Linked DNA regions of Larkinella insperata. Each later gene encodes a partner of the first gene's protein in a complex. Links are inferred from orthologs where the notes say so. Each region holds a gene or a part of one and is shown on either strand. Other genes may lie near its edges. The genes, in order: carA and carB.

What was found.
Region 2: the proteins of carA (region 1) and carB are in contact, whole or in part, in a solved structure (PDB 1KEE), measured with the Escherichia coli proteins. The link is inferred for Larkinella insperata from one-to-one orthologs.

Annotation. Positions count from the first base shown.
Region 1 is NZ_CP110973.1:2,163,489-2,166,755, forward strand. What follows is about bases 1-2,941. They hold carA (glutamine-hydrolyzing carbamoyl-phosphate synthase small subunit), read left to right. Parts: upstream 1-883; coding sequence 884-1,999; downstream 2,000-2,941. Other genes in these bases: OQ371_RS08825 (DNA-directed RNA polymerase subunit alpha), read left to right, coding at 1-53; rplQ (50S ribosomal protein L17), read left to right, coding at 58-660; OQ371_RS08840 (acetyltransferase domain-containing protein), read left to right, coding at 2,096-2,941. In the rest of the region: more of OQ371_RS08840, read left to right, coding at 2,942-3,267. UniProt on the Escherichia coli protein: Small subunit of the glutamine-dependent carbamoyl phosphate synthetase (CPSase).
Region 2 is NZ_CP110973.1:2,725,583-2,729,323, reverse strand. Bases 92-3,506 are described here. They hold carB (carbamoyl-phosphate synthase large subunit), read left to right. Parts: upstream 92-411; coding sequence 412-3,306; downstream 3,307-3,506. Other genes in these bases: OQ371_RS11040 (DUF4834 domain-containing protein), read left to right, coding at 3,470-3,506; OQ371_RS11050 (class I SAM-dependent methyltransferase), read left to right, coding at 92-127. Also shown: more of OQ371_RS11050, read left to right, coding at 1-91; more of OQ371_RS11040, read left to right, coding at 3,507-3,706; OQ371_RS11035 (YbjQ family protein), read right to left, coding at 3,710-3,741. UniProt on the Escherichia coli protein: Large subunit of the glutamine-dependent carbamoyl phosphate synthetase (CPSase).

The DNA.
Region 1 (3,267 bases):
AGAATCTGACCTTCGGCATGGACATTTCCAAATACAGATTAGACGAGGACTAATACCATGAGACACGGTAAAAAAAATAATCATCTTGGCAGGACCTATTCACACCGTGCAGCTATGCTGTCGAACATGGCGTCCTCGCTAATTCTGAGCAAGCGTATTGAAACAACGGTTGCGAAGGCGAAAGAGCTGCGGAAATACGTTGAACCGCTGCTGACCCGCGCTAAAAACGATTCGTACCAAAATCGTCGGGTTGTTTTCTCATACCTCCAGAATAAGGAGACGATGAAAGAACTTTTCAACGTTGTTTCAGATAAGATTTCAAATCGCCCGGGTGGCTACACCCGTATCATTAAGCTGGGCAACCGGATTGGTGATAACGCTGAAACCTGTATCATCGAGCTGGTTGACTTCAACGAAACGTTATTAGCAGCAGCTACTGAAGATCAGAAAGCAACCCGTACCCGCCGTAGCCGTCGTAGCGCTGGCGCTCGTAAAGCTGACGAAACTGCTGAAGCTACCCCGGTGGCTGAAGCGACGCCAGCAGCAGAAGCAGCACCGGCGGCCGAAGCGGCTGTTCCGGCCGAAGAGCCAGCGGCAGAGAAAGCTCCGGAGACTCCGGAAGCTTCAGCTGAATCAACGGACGAGGAAGCAAAATCTTAATGCCATAGAGTCCGGATAGCTTTGAAATTCACTGCCTATACGACGACATGGTCACGACCGGATACTGCTGTTTGCTGTATTAACCTTGATAAGTTAACGGCTTACGAACTAAAAAGCAGTCGAGCTGGTTTTACTATTGTGAAGAACAAACTCACATACAAAACAGAGGGTTAACCGTAATGGGTTAACCCTTTTTTTTAACTCAGAAACTCCAAAGCAATTCATGAAACAGGTTCAGCAACCAGCTGCTTTATTGGTTTTGAAAGATGGTTCCGTATTTAGAGGAACGGCCCTTGGTAAAATTGGAACGGCGGGTGGCGAAATATGCTTCAACACAGGCATGACTGGCTATCAGGAGATTTATACAGATCCTTCGTATTACGGTCAGGTGATTGTTAACACCACTTCGCACATTGGTAATTACGGAGTGCAATACCGGGATGAAGAAGAGTCGGGTAATGTAACAATCCGGGGAATGGTCTGTAACTTCTTCTCGCAAATTCATTCGCGGAATACGGCTGATACCTCGTTGCAGGAGTACTTTGAACGCGCAAATATCGTCGGGATCAGCGGGATTGATACTCGTCAGGTGGTGCGGCACATTCGGGACAAGGGTGTAATGAACTGCATCATCTCCTCCGAAATTCTGGACCCCGCGGTGTTGCTGGAACGCCTGCACCAGATTCCGGACATGGAAGGACTGGAGCTTTCGTCTGAAGTGAGTACGAAAAAAATATATGAAGTAGGCGATCCGAACGTTTCCGACTTCAAAGTGGCCGTGCTGGATTTGGGCATCAAAAAAAGTATCCTGAATAACCTGGCTGGTCGGGGTGCTCATTGTCGGGTGTTTCCGGCTAAAACGCCCTTTGAAGAGATTAATGCTTGGAACCCGAACGGCTATTTTATCTCGAATGGTCCAGGTGATCCGGCAGCCATGCCGTACGCCGTTGAAACCGTCAAGCAGGCGCTCGAAACCGATAAGCCGCTATTTGGCATTTGCCTGGGCCACCAGATTCTATCACTGGCCAGCGGTATTTCAACCTACAAAATGCACAACGGCCACCGGGGACTCAACCATCCGGTCAAAAACCTGATCACCGGTCGTTGTGAAGTAACATCTCAAAACCACGGTTTTGCGGTGCGGGCTGACGAAGTAATGGACAATGCGGATATTGAACTGACGCACGTCAACCTGAATGATAAAACCATCGAAGGAATTCGTCGGAAAGATCGACCGGCGTTTTCGGTGCAATACCACCCCGAAGCTTCACCGGGGCCGCACGATTCGCGGTACTTGTTCGATGATTTTGTGAAACTCATTGAAGTGGAAGCACGATAATAAAAAATCCGGCCTGCGAGCCGGATTTTTTTATGCGGTCTTGCTTAACACAGGTTTATTTAAATACTAAATTAGGAGGGGAACTAAGCTAAACCGATGATTCCCGCAACTGCCCCTTCACAAAGCCGGATTGCAAGCCGTATCCTAAGCATCGACGTGGTGCGTGGGCTAGTCATGGTCGTTATGGCGTTGGATCATACCCGTGATTTCATTCATCGAAACGGCTTCTTTTACAACGCAACGGATTTAAACACGACCTCCCCGATTCTATTTTTTACGCGCTGGATAACTCATTTTTGCGCCCCCGCCTTTGTCTTTCTGGCCGGCACTTCGGCGTATTTGATGGGCCGTAAAATGAGCAAGCCGCAACTTCGGTTTTTCCTGATTACGCGCGGGCTCTGGCTGATCGTTCTAGAGGTGACGGTTGTAAACCTGAATTTATGGTTTGATGTCACATTTTCCGTTCTGGCGCTGGAAGTCATCTGGGCGACCGGCGTGAGCATGGTGGTTCTGGGCGTGCTGCTGACAGTACCACAAAACCTACTTTTGGGGCTTGGCCTGATTATTTTACTCGGCCATAACGCGCTGGATTCCCTGTCGTTTCCGGCGGGAAGCGCTTTGGATATTATCTGGTCGATACTACACCGGCCAAATGCCATTCCACTATCGCCCAACCAGATCGTGTTCATTATGTATCCTGTACTGCCGTGGATCGGCATTTTGATTGTGGGTTACTGTTTCGGAGCGTTATACAGCCGCGACGTTGATGCGGAGCACCGCAGAAAATGGCTACGTTGGATAGGAATCGCCAGCGTTACCGCGTTTATTTTGATTCGAGCGATAAACCGTTACGGCGATCCGGCGCCGTGGTCGGTACAGAAAACGCCGTTATTTACGCTTCTTTCGTTTATCAACGTTACCAAATATCCTCCGTCGCTACTTTTTGCTTTAATGACTTTAGGACCGGTTGTCTGGCTCTTGAGCGCACTAGAAAGGAAGCGGGGGAACTGGATGTTATTTTTTATCACCTATGGTCGAGTACCGCTTTTCTACTTTATTATACACTTTTTTTTGGTCCACGCGCTGTCAATCGGGTTGCTGCTGTTGGATGGGGTCGCCTGGTCAGAAATCAACTTTCAGAACCGCATGGGGGGCGTTGTACCGGAGCATGGGTTGCCGCTGGGAATAACGTATGGAGTATGGATAGGAGTTGTCCTGATCATGTATCCGCTTTGTGAATGGTACGGACAAATTAAAGCAAAAAGCCG
Region 2 (3,741 bases), 560 kb from region 1 along the record:
CGAAACCTACGCCCGCGAAGCCTTCGCCAAAGCCGGGTTAACCATCAAGAACATTCAGTTCGGTAACTGGTGCGGTCGGGACAATACCGTTGACTATCAGGACCTCCTTTCCATCACAAAAAATTAACCTTTTTGTCGTTGTGCGCTAATTTGGGGGCACAACGACAAAAACATTTAAAAAATTTCTTCCGAATTCGTCTGCATCCACTAATTTTGTGGGATTTTTGACCATACCGAAACAGATTGGCTTAGAAACTTCGAAACGGTTCGCCCTGTGACTGCGTTCCGGCTGCTGTGCCAACCTGTTTTCGCTTCGGGCCAGTACGTTTCAGGGGGTCAGGAATAGTGATTGTTTTTTGTTGCGTTTCAACGGTTTGACGTAACGATTCATTATTCATTTTCCTCACAGTAATGCCCAAAGATTCTTCCATTCGTTCGATTCTTATTATTGGCTCCGGCCCCATCGTCATTGGTCAGGCGTGTGAATTCGACTATGCGGGTTCACAGGCGGCCCGTTCGCTTCGCGAAGAAGGGATCGAGGTATCGCTGATCAACTCGAATCCGGCCACCATCATGACGGACCCCATCAATGCGGATTACGTCTACCTGAAACCGCTCGAGAAAAAATCCATTGTCGAGATTCTCAAGAAACATCAGGAAGAAGGCCATCCCATTGACGCGGTGTTGCCCACCATGGGCGGTCAGACGGCCCTGAACCTGGCCATCGAATGCGACAAGGCCGGGGTCTGGACCAAATACGGGGTTCGCATCATCGGCGTTGACATCAAAGCCATCGAGACCACCGAAGACCGCGAGAAATTCCGGCTGAAGATGCTCGAACTGGGCGTTGGCGTTTGCCAGGGTCGCACGGCTCGTTCGTTCCTGGAAGGCAAGGAAATTGCGCAGGAAATCGGCTTCCCGCTCGTGATCCGGCCCTCTTTCACGCTGGGCGGAACCGGGGGCGGCTTCGTCGATAAACCCGAAGATTTTGACAAGGCCCTGAACAACGGTCTGCACGCGTCGCCGGTTCACGAAGTTCTGATCGAGCAGTCGGTTATGGGCTGGAAGGAATACGAGCTGGAGTTGCTGCGCGACGGTGCCGGTAACTTCATCATCATCTGCTCCATCGAAAACTTCGACCCGATGGGAATTCACACGGGCGACAGCATCACCGTGGCTCCGGCCATGACGCTCCCCGACACGTTGTACCAGAAAATGCGCGACCTGGCCATCAAAATGATGGACGGTATCGGGAAATTTGCGGGCGGCTGTAACGTTCAGTTCTCCGTTAATCCCGAAAACGACGATATTATTGCCATTGAAATCAACCCGCGGGTCAGCCGTTCGTCGGCTTTGGCTTCGAAGGCAACGGGCTATCCGATTGCCAAAATCGCGGCCAAAATGTCGATTGGCTACAACCTGGACGAGTTGATCAACCCGATCACCGGCTCCACCTCGGCATTCTTCGAACCCGCCATCGACTACGTGATCGTGAAAGTGCCGCGCTGGAATTTCGATAAATTCCCGGGTTCTGACCGCTCGCTGGGCCTCCAAATGAAGTCGGTGGGTGAAGCGATGGGCATTGGCCGTAACTTCCAGGAAGCCCTGCAGAAAGCCTGCCAGTCGCTGGAAATCCGGCGCAACGGATTGGGCGCCGACGGCAAGGAACTGACCGATCAGGAAGCCATCAAATACAGCCTGGCCCACCCAAGCTGGAACCGGATGTTCCATATCTACGACGCGTTCAAAGCCGGTTTGTCGTTCAAGACCATCCAGAATCTGACCAAAATCGATAAATGGTTCCTCTACCAGATTGAGGAGCTGGTGGAACTGGAGCGCGAAATTGGCCACTACGATCTGGAAGACGTTCCGCCCGCTTTGATCCTGAAAGCCAAGCAGAAAGGCTATGCCGACCGCCAGCTGGCGCACCTGCTGGGCGTGAAGGAAAGCAAGATTTATAATTTCCGGCAAGAGCACAATATCCGGCGCGTGTTCAAATGCGTGGATACCTGTGCGGCCGAATTTGAAGCCCGGACGCCTTACTATTATTCGACCTTCAACAGCCCGCAATTGCCGATTGAGGGCACCGAAACGCCCGAGCAGGGCGCTTTCCCGGTTGGCGTCCTGGCCGGAAACGAATCCATCACCAGCGAACGCAAAAAGGTTGTTATTCTGGGTTCAGGCCCCAACCGCATCGGCCAGGGGATTGAATTTGATTACTCCTGCGTACACGGGGTGTTGGCCGCTAAGGAGGCCGGTTACGAGACGATCATGATTAACTGTAATCCCGAAACCGTCTCGACCGATCCGGACATTGCCGACAAGCTCTACTTTGAGCCGGTGTTCTGGGAGCACGTCCACGCCATCATTATGCACGAGAACCCCGTGGGTGTTATCGTACAGCTGGGCGGCCAGACGGCCCTCAAAATGGCCGAAAAACTAACGCGGTACGGCATCAAGATCATCGGTACGGATTATGAGTCCCTTGATCTGGCCGAAGACCGGGGTCGTTTCTCGGCTTTGCTGCGGGATCACAACATCCCGTATCCGAAATTCGGCACGGTGCGCGGTTCCGACGAAGCCGTCGAACTGTCGCGCGAGCTCGGTTTCCCGCTGCTGGTGCGCCCCAGCTACGTGTTGGGTGGCCAGAGTATGAAAATTGTCCTGAACGAACAGGAACTGGAGCAGCACGTGGTCAAGATTCTGCACGACATCCCGGACAATAACATCCTGCTCGATCACTTCCTGGAGAATGCCATCGAAGCCGAAGCCGATGCCATCTGCGACGGTGAGGACGTGTACATCATCGGCGTGATGGAACACATCGAACCGGCCGGTATTCACTCCGGCGACTCGTATGCGGTTCTGCCGACGTTCGACCTGAGCGATAATGTGATCAAGCAAATTGAAGAGCACACCCGCACCATCGCCAAAGCGCTGAATACCGTCGGGCTGATCAACATTCAGTTTGCGGTGAAGGACGAGGTGGTGTACATCATCGAAGCCAATCCCCGGGCGTCGCGGACGGTGCCGTTTATCTGCAAAGCTTACCAAGAGCCGTATGTCAATTACGCGACGAAGGTGATGCTGGGCGATAAAAAGGTGAAGGATTTCGACTTCAAGCCGGTGAAAAAAGGCTATGCCATCAAGATTCCGGTATTCTCTTTCAACAAGTTCCCGAACGTAAACAAAGAACTCGGTCCGGAAATGAAATCGACCGGTGAAGGCATTTACTTCATCGACGATCTGGAAGATGATTTCTTTCAGAAAGTTTACTCTGAACGGAATTTGTACCTGAGTCGGTAAGAACCACTGAAAAATAACCGCACCGCCACCACTGATCCGGTTTTACAACCGTTGACAGGGTGGCGGTGCTTTTTTAAGTATTTTATAATATCAGTAGGGCAACTGTTTTTCTGGCTTTTGCGTTATACTTGTATCTGATAACCGACCCTGATTGTTGTTCAGCATGATTTTTAAATTCTTATTCGTTCTTCTGCTTTTAATTGCGTTCGTCCCGCCGGTACGCCGGTTTTTCTTTTGGTTACTGGTTGGTCGGCAACTGGCGAAAGAACAACGCAAGGCTAACGAACACTTCAACCGCGGAACCCGTGAAGGCGAAACCCGCGTCCACACGTCGCCTTCCGGCGCGAATGAGTCCAAGCTGAAGGGGGGCGAATACGTTGATTATACGGAAGTAAAGTAAGGTTTACTGCCCTACTTCCCGCTCCTTCTGGTATT